One region of the Salinivibrio sp. VGrn1 genome, then DNA from elsewhere that is predicted to be linked to it. Evidence: riboswitches for the same ligand, from Rfam matches in the RefSeq annotation. Region 1 holds a riboswitch; the other holds the start of a gene.
What was found. A riboswitch is a leader RNA that binds a small molecule or an ion and turns the genes downstream of it on or off. The one in region 1 is predicted to bind lysine.

Region 1 (7,025 bases):
CATTGGCTGTGCTGGCTTTTTTATTATTCAAATAAGTCCGCGTGTAACCGCTGCACCACCTGGGTGGCATCGTCATCTTCAACCACAACACATACATTGTGGTTGCTGGCACCGTAGCAAATCATGCGTAGTTTATGTTGTGCTAAGGCACTGAACACCGGTGCTGTCGCGCCAGCAGTATGATTCATATCATTGCCAATCAGCGCTACCACCGCCAGGTTCTCGCAGATCTCGACATGACATAACTGGGTCAGCTCGGCGATAGCCGCTTGTGGCAGCTGCGGCGCGTCGCCCTGAGTGTTGGTTTGATCAAGGGTTAAAGCGACACTGACCTCCGAGGTGGTGATCAAGTCCACCGAGATTTCAAATCGTGCCAAAACCTCAAATACTTTGGCCAAAAAACCATATGCATGGAACATGTTTAAGCTGGTTAGTGTCACCATGGTTTGGTTTCGTCGTAAGGCGACGGCACGAAACAGCGGTGCCGAGTGCGCGTGCTCGCGGATCCAGGTGCCGCCTTGCTCAGGCGCTCTCGCGGCCCCGACAAACACTGGTATATGTTGGCGTACTGCAGGCAGCAAGGTGGACGGGTGCAGGATTTTGGCACCAAACGTGGCCATTTCTGAGGCTTCGCTAAAACTAATCTCACTGATTGGGCGCGCTTGTTCGGCAATCCGCGGGTCGGTGGTATAAATCCCGGGCACATCGGTCCAAATGGCCAAACTCTCTGCGTCCACGGCTTCGGCGAACAGTGCTGCACTGTAGTCGCTACCACCACGGCCTAAGGTGGTGGTTTGTCCGTGGGCATCCGCGCCGATAAACCCTTGGGTGACCACTCGATGTGTGGCTAAATGCGGAAGCAATTGGTCGTGGCACTGTGTTCGCGTCTGTTGTGGGTCAGGCTGGGCACAGCCAAACTGGCTGTCGGTGCGCAGCAATTCACGCGCATCTACTCTCAAAGCGGTTATACCTCGGCTGTTGAGCAAATGGGTGAAAATATGGGTTGAGATCAGCTCGCCGCAGGCAACTAACGCATCCGTTAGCGCTGTGTCAGGAATGATGGCCGCTTTTTCGGCATACTCGGCAATGGCGAGATGCCAGTGCTCGACGGCTGCTTGCGTGTTTTGGCAATCAGGAAGTTGCTGCAATATTGCTTGGTGAGTGGCATTAATGGCGTCCAACTTGGCTTGGCGCACGTCAGGGTCGCTGATCCCTTTTGCGAGCGCGACTAAATGATTGGTCACTCCGGCGCACGCACTGATCACGATTAAACGGGTTTGCGGGTTTTGCTCGATAACCGCGGCGCTTTTCTGCATCGCCTCTAGCGTCCCGACACTGGTGCCGCCAAACTTAGCGACTGAAATTGATGGTAACGGGTTCACGTCCTTTTCCCCTTTTGAGCTCGTGCTCATTGATTCAATATATTCAAAAGTCAGTGGGGAACATCAGAAGTCACATCGTGACCGCGATAAATACCGCGACAAGGTAGGAAGAGCAAACGGCAGGCATTCTGCCAGAAGCGCTCCACCTGTCTGTCCATATGGATGACAAGTGACAGCCTGAAGGATTCAGCCTTCAAGGCCGGCAGCGTATCGACCCCGATTTTACGCCACCTCGGCATTGTCTCCCCTGGTTATCACGCTTAGGAGTGGGGCTCCGCCTGATAACTGCCTGAGAAATGCACCTCTTCTGCATGTTCAGTCATGGGTTGGTGACCGCATGAACAGTTTTAACATTACGGGTGTGGTCGCAGGGTGTCAACCGTGTTTTTGCTCTTGATGGGGGAGCACTGCCCAGCCCCCGCTTTCACCGAGGGAAAGGAGGCCATTGCGCCCTATCGGCACTGAAAAGAAACATAAATCGCCGCTAGCGATCACACAGTTCATGTGCCAGAGGCTAGGGGGATGGCGAAAAAATATGCTATAACGGTGAGCCTCGGTACCAACAACAAGGATTCGTGATGGCTCGTGCAATTTCCGATATTCAGTCTTTTCAACCCGTCGCTCGCACATTGATGGGGCCAGGGCCCTCTGACATTTACCCGTCGGTGCTGCAATCATTGAGCAAGCCGACATTGGGGCATCTTGACCCCTTATTCATTGGCATGATGGATGAGGTCAAGCAGCTACTGCAGTACGCTTTTCAAACCGACAATCCGTTTACCATTGCGGTCTCTGCCCCCGGGAGTGCGGGGATGGAAGCCTGTTTTGTCAATTTGGTGGAGCCTGGCGACACAGTGATCGTCTGTCGCAATGGCGTGTTTGGCGACCGGATGCGAGAAAACGTGGAGCGTTGTGGCGCACATGCGGTCATGGTTGATGATGCCTGGGGCGCTCCGGTTAATCCTGAAAAGGTTGAAGCGGCCTTGAAGGCGCACCCGGAGGCTAGCATAGTCGCATTTGTCCACGCGGAGACGTCCACAGGCGCTTGCTCTGATGCACAGGCCCTTGCCACCTTGGCACGTGAACACGGCTGCCTCACTATTGTCGATGCGGTGACCTCACTCGGTGGCGTGCCGTTGAAGGTGGACGAGTGGCAATTAGATGCAGTCTATTCAGGCAGTCAAAAATGTTTGTCGTGTGTACCGGGCTTGTCGCCAGTGACATTCTCGCCCCGTGCAGTAGAAAAAATGCAGGCGCGGACTCACAAGGTGCAAAGCTGGTTTCTCGATCAAAGTTTGGTGCTGGGGTATTGGAGCGGCGACGGCAAACGTAGCTACCACCACACGGCACCCGTGAATAGTTTATATGCCCTACATGAAGCCCTGCTCAAACTGTATCACGAAGGGATTGAGAACGCGTGGCAACGCCACGATACCATGCATCAGCGTTTGAAAGCGGGATTGGACAATTTAGGGATTGGCTTTGTGGTCGATGAACCTTATCGTTTGCCCCAGCTTAACGCCGTTTATATTCCTGAGGGCGTGGATGATGCCGCCGTGCGCCAGCATTTACTTCACACCTATAACTTGGAAATTGGCGCTGGCCTCGGTGATTTGGCGGGTAAAGCCTGGCGAATCGGCTTAATGGGCTACGGCGCAAGGGATGAGAACATTGCCCTGTGCCTTAAAGCCCTTGAAGAGGCATTGCGCTAGGGCGTTGAATGATCCGGTAGGGTATGGCGGATTGTCCATACCTTCGCCGCGTTTGGATACAAGTAACGCGCTTCTTGCTGGATATCGCGAGCTCGCTGACGGTCACCGATTTGTAGGGCCACTTGATAGGCATGCTGATAGCCAGCAAAGCGTGGTCGTTGTGCGACTTGGCGCAATAATTGGTTAAGATGTTGCTGGCGCTCAGTGTCAGACAGAGTTGCTAAATTAGCCTGAAAGTGACGGCTTTGTTGTGCGTGGGCGAGCTTTTGCTGCCACCATGGATGTTGCTGGTATAAGGCAAAGCGTTGCGAGCTGAGTAAAGAGTCGCGCAAATAACGATTGGCCAAATATACGGATGACAGGCACACGAGTGTCGTGATGACGAGGGCAGTGATCACGGTGCGACTGGCTACACGTTGGCTGTAACCATGAGTGAGTACCGGGTAGCGGCGATATTTGCTGGTGAGGTTATCAAGCCAGTATAGCCAAAGGAGTAACAATACCCCATTGAACCACTGGGTGCCGCTTACCGGATAGATCATCAGTCCAGTGAGCGGAGGTAGCACTAAAGCAATTAAGATCCGCCGTGTCCCTGAGGGAGCACGAAGGATCCTGACGCCGAGCGCCATGATCACCAACACATAGCCCAATCCAATCAATAAGCCTCCTTCCAACAGCCAAAACAGCAGTGCACTCGGCAGGTTCACTGGACCAAGGTGGCCGGGTTGTGAAGCAGAAAGCAACAGCAAGGCCTGCTTACCATTCCCCATGCCCACGCCGAAAAAGGGCGTGGTCTGCCATTGTTGCCACGCTAAACCCAACGCACGTCGCTCGCCGTCGCTTAGCCATTGCCAACTATCTTGACCACTGAGGGCAAATATCGCCAGGATCGCGCCGAGACAGACTGCCACAAGCCAAGCTTTGTGCTGGCGCCTGGAGGCAAAGCGACTCAAATAGGCTTGCTGTAACACGATGGCACACAAGGCAAAGAGCAGCAGCAGGGGCTGGCCTTGCATCGCTAACACTGGAATAAAAACCAAAGGGGTGACGGCCAATAAGCTTTGGCTGATGGGATGGCGGTAGCGGCCACTCGGCTCTCTGGCGAGAATATACGCCGCTAAGGTGAGACCTGTAAGTAGCAGTGTATGCGTGACCGCAGGGGGCAAGTGAGGCACCCAGTTGTTAAACATAAAAGGCGCCATGCCCGGTGGTGATTGATTGCCCAACACCGACAGTACCGCTAGCCAAGAGGCGAGTAAAAATACCCCGAGTAGCTTTTGCCGCTGCGAATGGTTAAAAACAAACTGTTGAAGGCTGGAGAAGAAACCGAGGCTAAGTATCAAGGCGGCCATGGCATAGCCGCTATTGAGTGCCTCAGCGTGTGGGTAGTAATAAGGAATAATCGCCAGGCCCGTTGCCAAACCAAGCATCCAGGTCAGTCGGCTTGCCCGCCAAGTATGCTGACGCACGACTTCTAAGCAGGCAAACCCCAAGGTGAACGCGAGCGTTAACAAGGAAAGCGCCGCTGCAGGGTGGCGTATGCCAACCAGCGGGAGAGACACCGAGTACAGTGGTAAGCAGATCAACCACAAGGCCGCTAACGTTAGTAGAAATGGGGTTGTTAGCGGCTTTCGTATCACGCGACTCTGCGGCAGCGCTGAGGTCATTATCGCTCCAACATAGGTTTGAGGAAGTGGGCTGTGTGGCTACCCAGCACATCCACGATCGCTTCCGGTGTACCTTGCGCGATGATTTCACCGCCGCCATTACCGCCCTCTGGCCCTAAGTCGATGATCCAGTCCGCGGTCTTTATCACATCCAGATTATGCTCAATCACCACGATAGTGTTGCCCTGTTCGCGCAAGCGGTGCAGGACATTAAGCAGTTGCTGAATATCATGGAAATGAAGTCCTGTGGTTGGTTCATCGAGGATGTAAAGCGTTTTACCCGTGTCACGCTTAGACAGCTCTCGTGCTAACTTGACCCGCTGTGCTTCACCCCCCGATAAGGTGGTGGCCGCTTGGCCAAGGCGAATATAGCTCAGGCCGACATCCATCAATGTTTGCAGTTTACGCTTGATAGCGGGCACGGCGTCGAAAAACTCACGCGCGTCCTCGACGGTCATCTCAAGGACTTCATCGATGGTTTTGCCTTTATAGCGTACTTCCAATGTTTCCCGGTTATAACGTTTACCTTTACACACATCACAAGGTACATACACATCGGGCAAGAAATGCATTTCCACTTTGATCACGCCATCACCTTGGCACGCTTCGCAGCGACCGCCGCGCACGTTAAAGCTAAAACGGCCCACTTTATATCCGCGTGCCCGTGCCTCTTGGGTACCGGCAAACAGCTCACGGATCGGGGTAAAGATCCCCGTATAAGTGGCTGGGTTTGAGCGTGGGGTACGGCCAATGGGGCTTTGATCAATATCGATCACCTTGTCGAAATGTCCCAACCCATCAATCGACTCGTAAGGCGCGGGTTCGGCGGTGGTCGCGCCGTTTAATTGCTGGTGGGCCACTTTAAAAAAGGTGTCATTGATAAGCGTTGACTTGCCTGAGCCTGACACCCCCGTCACGCAAGTAAGGAGTCCTACAGGTAGGTGGAGATCAACGTTTTTCAGGTTGTTGCCCGTCGCCCCTTTCAGCGTTAACATTTTGTTTGGGTCGCGCTCAATACGCTTTGCGGGGACCTCGATCGCTTGCTTTCCACTTAGATACTGACCTGTCAGTGACGACGCACTGGCGAGTATGTCCTCTAAACTGCCTTCGGCAACAATTTGACCACCATGTGCCCCGGCCCCCGGGCCAATATCAATGATGTAGTCGGCCGCGCGAATGGCATCTTCATCATGCTCGACCACCATGACAGTGTTCCCCAGATCGCGCAGATGCTCCAAGGTATCGAGCAAGCGGGCATTGTCACGCTGGTGCAGACCAATAGAGGGCTCATCCAGTACGTACATGACCCCCACCAAGCCCGCGCCAATTTGGCTGGCCAGTCGAATACGCTGTGCTTCACCGCCAGAGAGGGTATCGGCACTGCGCGATAAATTCAGGTAGTTAAGCCCCACATTGACTAAAAACCGTAGCCGGTCATGGATCTCTTTCATCACTTTTTCGGCAATCTTAGCGCGTTGCCCGGTCAAGGTCAGTTGTTCAAAGAAGTCCAGCGCCTGTTGAATGCTCAGCTCACAAATCTCGGGTAGATTGTGGCCGTCGATAAACACGTGACGAGCTTCTTGGCGTAAGCGTGAGCCACCGCAGCTGGCACAAGGTTTGGTGGCGATATATTTGGCAAGCTCATCGCGCACAGCATTCGATTCGGTGTCGCGATAGCGACGCTCCATGTTATTGAGGATCCCCTCAAAGGGATGCTTACGTACGCGAATATCGCCCCGATCGTTGACGTATTTGAACTCGATCTCTTTCGGGCCGGAACCGTACAAGAGAATGTCCTGAACGGTGCCCGACAGATCCTGCCACGGCGTTTCCAAATCAAAGCCATAATGCTCAGACAGCGAGCGTAGCATTTGGAAGTAATAAAAGTTACGCCGATCCCAGCCGCGGATCGCCCCACCCGCGAGGCTGACGGCTGGATTTTGGAGAACGCGCTTAGGATCAAAATACTGTTGCACCCCCAAGCCGTCGCAGGTACCACAGGCACCAGCTGGGTTATTAAAGGAGAACAGGCGCGGCTCAAGCTCTTGCATGCTGTAACCGCAGTGTGGGCAGGCAAAGTTGGCGGAAAAAATGATCTCTTCCCCTTCACCGTCCATCCAACTGATCACCGCGCTGCCGCCTGTTAGCTCGAGCGCGGTCTCAAAAGATTCCGCCAAGCGTTGTTGTTGATCGTCACGGACTTTAAAGCGATCGACCACCACCTCAATGGTATGCTTTTTCTGCAGCTCGAGTGTCGGCGGATC
Region 2 (7,025 bases), on a different contig from region 1:
ATAACTGTCTCTACACGTAATGCCCGTTTTGGGCGAGCTGGATTAAATAAACAGGCATGCTACCGCACTAGCAGAAAAAGAAAAGCCCCGCCGAAGCGAGGCTAGATAATTAACCGACCAATTTACACGGTCGCTTTTTAAGCCACATTAACCCAGCACATAGTGCAACGAACGCAAACACGGTCGCCATCAAAGACCAAAGAAGTGACGCGGTAAAGCCTAACACCATGAAGCCTACGGTTGAGACAAGCGCCCCGCCAATAGCATAAGGGAGCTGGGTGGCGACGTGGTCAATATGTCCACATCGTGCCCCTGTTGAAGACAAGATAGTGGTATCAGAAATTGGTGAACAATGATCGCCAAATACCGCCCCCGCCAATACTGCTGAGAGCATAGGTAGCATCAGAGCAATCTCTGTCGCCGCGGCAAGATCGCCTGCGATAGGAAGCATAATACCGAACGTCCCCCACGACGTCCCTGTTGCAAAGGCCATCACTGCCGCCAACAAGAAGAGCACCACAGGCAAGAGTTGCGCCGGTAAGTTCCCCTCAACTAAAGACGACAAATATTTGCCTGTTTGTAGGTCACCAATAATATGGCCAATTGACCAAGCAAATAACAGAATGAGGATCGCGCCAAACATAGACTTTGCGCCCACCCAAAGGGTTTTCGCAATATCTGATACCGCAATACCTTGTTTACCTGTCATCACTAAGGACACAGCTAAACCCGCCAGTCCACCCCACAGCAATGACATGCCGACATCGGTATTTTCAAACGCGCCGAGGAGAGAAAAGGATTGTGCATCAGCGGCCAAGGCCTGCCCGCCGGTATATAGCATCGCTCCCACCGTCGCCACGACTAGCATAATAATGGGGGCGACCAAATCAGCCACGCTGCCTTTATCACTTTCTTCAATCCCTAAGTCATCGCAGATATCAGCGCAGTTTTCACTTTCATCGCCCAATCGACTGCCTTTTTTCGCCTGATATTCAAACTGACGCATCGGGCCAATATCCAGTTGAAACCAAACCACCGCAAACACTAAGAGCAAGGCAAAAATGGCGTAAAAGTTCATCGGGATCATGGTGACAAATGCCCCTAGAGCCGTGTAATCCGTCACACCATGCGCCACTAAAATCGAGCCAATCACGGTAATGATATAGGCTCCCCAGCTTGATGCTGGCGTGATCACACACATAGGGGCTGCCGTGGAGTCAAGGATGTAAGCCAGTTTCGCTCGAGAGACGTGAAATCTATCTGTCACGGGGCGAGAAACGGCGCCCACCGCTAAGCTGTTGAAATAATCATCGACAAATATAAATACGCCGAGAAAAGCGGCGAGCAGTTTCGCCCCACGTTTACTCTTGATCCGGCTTTGCGCCCAATTGGCGAACGCGCGTGTCCCTCCAGAAAGAGACAGGAGCGCAGTGATCATACCGAGTAAAATAAGAAACGCGAGAATACTTAAATTCCAGCTATTTAAGCCTCCATCAGCAATAAATAGCCCAGTGATCACCTCAAGTAAGTACTGTCCAGAAGAGAGGAAAGAAAAATCGGTCAGTAATACAGTACCCAGTACGATTCCCATGCCCAACGACAATAAAACCCGTCGTGTGGCAATCGCGAGGCCTAGCGCCAATAAAGGGGGAAGCAGTGATAAAGCGGATGAAGAAAAATCTGTTAAGTTCATGATCTCAGTGTCAACCAGGTGGTTGGAGATCTACTGCAGAAATGAAGACGGTAAGGTGTGGTATCACACGGCAAACAGCTTGCCTCCTACATACAGTAGCGCTCCATAGTGTATTTCCAAGTACTATGGCAGTGCTGCCCCTATTCGGTAACAGCCCCAGCTCAATCGGTGTGATGACCTGATTGGCTTCGGCGTTGTTTCCTTTTATGCGCTCTCATCGGTATCACCCTCTTGCGCACGACTTATAAACAACGCACCTCTACGTTAAGCGTGGTGCATTCTACACAACGTGTTTACTATCGCAACTATTTATGGTTGAAAAAACGTCGATTAACCCCCACCTTACTCGATGCCAATAAAATGCGTCTTATCTTCTATTTTTTTAGACATCTGTTTCAAAAAAGACAATAGAATTAAAGTCAAATTTGCGGTTAACTTGCAATTAATGAACAATATGGCGTATTAATATAGGTCATATTGTATATTTCAATTATACTGCTATCATTCTTTCAATTAACATATAAATCAAATAGGAACCAATAATGTCTGATGCAATGAAAGCCTTACTCAATTTGCGTAGCTTACGCGCAGTTGCAAAAGAGATGTCTACTGAGCAACTGAACGAAGCCTTAGAAAAATTACAAACGGTTGTTGAAGAGCGCAAAGAAATCGATCGCCAAGCTGAAGCGCAAGAAAAAGAGCGCTTAGAGAAGTTAGAAAAATACCGTGCTATGTTAGAAGCCGACGGTATTGACCCAGAAGAAATCGTGGCATTGTTAGGTGGTGCTTCCAAGAGCAAAGCATCGGGTAAACGCGCGACTCGTCCAGCAAAATATCAATATACGGGCGAAGATGGCTCACAAAAAACCTGGACAGGCCAAGGTCGTATGCCGAAAGTGATTCGCGAAGCGATTGAGAGCGGTGCGGCTAAGCAGGAAGATTTCCTCATCCCAGGCCAAGAAGCCTAAGTCCATATTCCCGCATAAAAAAAGAGGCGCTCAGCCTCTTTTTTTTATCCCTTAACCAAATTTAATTCTGTCTGCCAAATGGCTCACCGCTAACGCAAAGTAGTGCGAGCGATTCCATTTCAATAAACTCTGATAATTATTATAAACAAGATAAGCCCTGCCTTTACCATCATCAGGCTGAATCAACCACGCATTGATATCGACGGCGGGTAGCGCCTGACCATTCAAACGGCGCACACCACGCGTCTGCCAGGCACTCAATGAGTGTGCTTTATCACTGTCGGTGCCAAGCAAAGTACGATCTATTCCTGCAGGTAGCTGTACTTGCCGCCCCCATGTATAAGTATCATCCCACCCGGCTTTTTTTAAGTAATTCGCAGCAGACGCAAAAACATCGGCTTCTGTTTGCCAAATGTCTTTCTTACCATCTTGATTGCCATCGACCGCGTAATTAATAAACGAGCTTGGCATAAACTGGCATTGGCCCATTGCCCCTGCCCAAGAGCCTTTCATCGCTTCTGGCGCAATGTGCCCTTGCTGTAATATCTTCAGTGCAGCCATGGTCTCTTTACGAAAAAAGGCCTCTCGACGACCATCAAAGGCTAATGTTGATAAAGCTTCAATCACATTATAACTGCCCTGAAGTTTGCCAAAATTACTTTCTACGCCCCATAAAGCCACAATAAAACGCGGCTGAACTTGGTACTGCTCACCGATGGTTTTCAACGTGTCGTAATGTTCACGATACAGTTTTTTCGCTTGGGCGACTTTCCAATCAGGCACAGCACGCGGAATATATTCATCCAGCGTAAGGCGTCGCTCAGGTTGATTTCGATCGGAGCTGACCGCACGCTCGTGGTATTCAACGTCCTTAAACGCACGCTCAAGTAACGCATCACTGATGCCCGCCTCTCGTGCCTCGGCTTTTAAGGTGGTCACATACTGCTCGAATCCGGGCTTGGCCATCACAGGGCTCACCAAAAGTGCCGCCGCGATAGAAGCTGAAATCATACCTTTGCGCATAGTCTTCCTTTTACAGTTTTTCGTTTTTATTACGAATGGCCTGCAATGCCGCATCAGGTGGCGGGGGCAATTGCACAAAAAAACCATCACTTTGCAGGCTTTGTTTAACCTTATTGATGTCAACAGCAGCCAGTTTATCGCGCTTGTCTAAGTTGATCATCATGGCAAATTCGGGTTGCCCAAAGCTATTCATTAATGCCTCAGGCACATCATCAAATTTATCTTTCTCTGCAAGATAAAGATAGGTGCCTTCTTTCTTTTTGCTACGATAAATTGCGCAATACATCTCAAAAGTCCTCATGAGCATGCCATATTACTGGCGATAAATTGTCATCTCGGGGTAAAGGTTTGTTAAGCTTTGCAGCAAAGTGTGTCAAAACGCGTCTCTGCTGCCATTTCTCATTCAAACGTTAAAAAAACACCATTAAAGGGAGAAATGCCGCATCAACGGCAAACCCTGCTTGCCGCATTGGCTCTGTGAATATACCATGCTATCCAACGTCTGATAATGCGCGTCTGACTCGTGTTTAAATGACAAAACCGGGATCGAATAACATGCTCAAACAACCGGAGTTGAAAGGCTCAACCTTTACCCTTTCCGTCCTCCACCTCGTTGACGATAATTTTGCTGCCGCTGCCAATGTTTTGACAGAGAAAGTCACCCAAGCACCGGCCTTTTTTCAAGGCGCCCCTGTTGTCGCTGACATTAGCCGTCTATCACAATGTCCTGATATCGGTGCCTTAAAGCAGTGCTTACAGGCCACAGGCATGATTCTCGTCGGATTGACCGGCGTCACCCATAATGATACACGCGAGCTTGCGCTGAATGCGCAGCTAGCCGTGCTCAAGTCAAGCAAGCAATCCCGAGTTGCCGATCCGATTCAGCCGCCTGCCAAAGTGGTCACCGCCCCCGTGCGTTCAGGTCAGCAAATCTATGCGAAAAACGCCGATCTGGTGATCCTCAATCATGTCAGTGCCGGCGCGGAAGTGATAGCCGATGGCAGTATTCATATCTATGGCGTTTTGCGTGGCCGAGCTATTGCCGGCGCAAGTGGACAAAAGCAAGCGCGTATTTATTGTCAGAACCTTCAGTCAGAATTATTGTCAGTAGCAGGAAGCTATTGGCTCAGCGATAAAATTCCATCAGAACATTTAGAGCGACCTTCCATGGTCTCGCTTAATCAAGAAAGCTTACACATTGACCCCCTCACGCTATAAGAGAATAAGGAAGAGGAATGGCACGAATTATTGTAATTACTTCCGGTAAAGGCGGTGTTGGTAAAACAACATCGAGTGCGGCATTGGCGACCGGGTTGGCCATGACAGGCAAAAAAACCGCCGTGGTCGATTTTGATATTGGCCTACGTAACCTGGATTTGGTGATGGGCTGTGAGCGTCGGGTCGTCTATGACTTTGTCAATGTCATTAATGGCGAAGCCAATCTGCATCAAGCATTAATTAAAGACAAACGCGTAGACAATTTGTTTATTCTGCCAGCCTCACAAACACGCGATAAAGATGCGCTAACCAAAGACGGCGTGGAGCGGGTTCTAAAAGACATGGATGAGCTTGGCTTTGAATACATTATTTGCGACTCGCCCGCGGGCATTGAAGCCGGTGCATTAATGGCGCTGTATTTTGCTGACGAAGCGATTGTGACCACTAATCCAGAAGTTTCATCCGTACGCGACTCTGATCGGATTCTAGGTATTCTCGACTCCAAGTCACGCCGCGCAGAAAACGGCGAGGATCCGGTAAAACATCACTTATTACTCACTCGCTATAATCCTGCACGTGTGACCAACGGTGAAATGCTCAGTGTTGAGGATGTTGAAGATATCTTGCGTATTCCACTGTTAGGGGTCATCCCGGAGAGCCAGTCTGTGTTGCACGCCTCAAACAAAGGCGAGCCAGTGGTACTTGACCAAGAATCTGATGCAGGCCAAGCCTATGAAGATGCCATTGCGCGTCTGCTGGGTGAAGAGCGTCCCTTCCGCTTTATCGAGGAAGAGCGCAAAGGTTTCCTAAAACGCTTATTTGGAGGCTAATGTGGCACTGCTTGAATTCTTCCGCCCATCTAAGAAAAAGTCGGCCAATATTGCCAAAGAGCGTTTACAAATTATTGTTGCCGAGCGTCGCAGTGCAGATAGCCCAGCGCCGACTTATTTGCCTCAGCTCAAGCAAGATATTTTAGACGTGATCCGCAAATACGTGGATATCGCACCGGACCAAGTGTCTGTCAGCCTAGAGCAAGGCGATGATGACCTATCCGTCTTGGAGCTGAATGTCACCTTGCCCGAAGAGGGAAAAGAGAGCTAGATCTCAATTACAACGGGCTAATACAGAAAGCGGTGGCTCAAGGCCACCGCTTTTGTTTATGCGTGAGATGATGACTATGCCCCTGGGGCGTTAGGGATCATCGTCAGCAATGTCTCACCCACTAACCGAAAGCGCCACCCCGAGGCTAAGTCAGGACGTTTGTCTTCTTGACGCTCCTCTCGCCATACCCAGGTAATCAATTGATTAAGCTGCTTTTTAGAACCAATAAACTCAGGCGCTAAGCCTGACTTATCTGCCTGGGCTTGCACCTGCTCCTTAATCGCTTTAATCACCGACTTATACCCAGGCTCATCGACTAAGCGTGTGATGGCCGGCGGGCATTTGGCTAACGGGGTTTTATCCGCTTGCGTGGCCAACGTGATCAAGGTTTGCGCGTGATAACGCACTTCAAATTTGTCGAACCCATGCTCGTTCATTTGCTCAACCGTACGAATACCATAACGCGCCATTTTCCAGAGGTTTTGCTCTTTAACGATAAAGTTGAGTGCCATATTCCGGCGGCGCGCTTCCTCAGCTCGCCACTTGGCAAGAGCTTGCAATACCGCTAACTGTTGAGGTTTAAGCTGCCACGCATATTTAATATCGAGATAAGCTGCTTCATCCGGCTTTACCCACTGCTTTTTGCGGCACAACAGGCCACACTCTTCTACCATGGCGTCATACCACGGTGTGTCGGATAGCGCTTGAGTCAGCGCTTGATAAAGCGGTAGCAAGTAATACACATCAGCGGCCGCATACTGTTTCTGCTTGTCCGTTAAGGGACGTGCACACCAATCAGTGCGCGACTCTCCTTTATCTAAGCTCACGCCGACATAACGCTCTACCAAGCTTGCGAAGCCCTCGGAGACGCCATGACCTAAAAAGGCGGCGACGATTTGCGTGTCCACCATGGGGGTTGGCAACACGCCCGCGTAGTGCTGAAAAACCTCTAAGTCTTCGCTACTCGCATGTAACACCTTGGTGACCTGGGTGTCAGTCAACAGCGCCCATAACGGAGAAAG

Region 2: it holds a riboswitch for lysine, as region 1 does, so the genes downstream of both, EHW56_RS07105 (Na+/H+ antiporter NhaC family protein) here and lysC (lysine-sensitive aspartokinase 3) in region 1, are expected to answer to the same signal.

The regions. Positions count from the first base shown of each region.
Region 1 covers NZ_SATA01000012.1:60,102-67,126, reverse strand. Annotated here, with positions in the region: gene lysC (lysine-sensitive aspartokinase 3) at 24-1,412, opposite strand; lysine riboswitch at 1,510-1,697, opposite strand; gene EHW56_RS14235 (alanine--glyoxylate aminotransferase family protein) at 1,961-3,094, shown strand; gene EHW56_RS14230 (Wzy polymerase domain-containing protein) at 3,091-4,761, opposite strand; gene uvrA (excinuclease ABC subunit UvrA) at 4,761-7,025, opposite strand, start outside.
Region 2 covers NZ_SATA01000003.1:298,116-305,140, reverse strand. Annotated here, with positions in the region: gene EHW56_RS07110 (thymidine kinase) at 1-2, opposite strand, end outside; gene EHW56_RS07105 (Na+/H+ antiporter NhaC family protein) at 110-1,693, opposite strand; lysine riboswitch at 1,782-1,963, opposite strand; gene EHW56_RS07100 (H-NS family nucleoid-associated regulatory protein) at 2,236-2,661, shown strand; gene EHW56_RS07095 (lytic transglycosylase domain-containing protein) at 2,713-3,684, opposite strand; gene EHW56_RS07090 (YcgL domain-containing protein) at 3,695-3,970, opposite strand; gene minC (septum site-determining protein MinC) at 4,240-4,902, shown strand; gene minD (septum site-determining protein MinD) at 4,920-5,732, shown strand; gene minE (cell division topological specificity factor MinE) at 5,734-6,003, shown strand; gene rnd (ribonuclease D) at 6,078-7,025, opposite strand, start outside.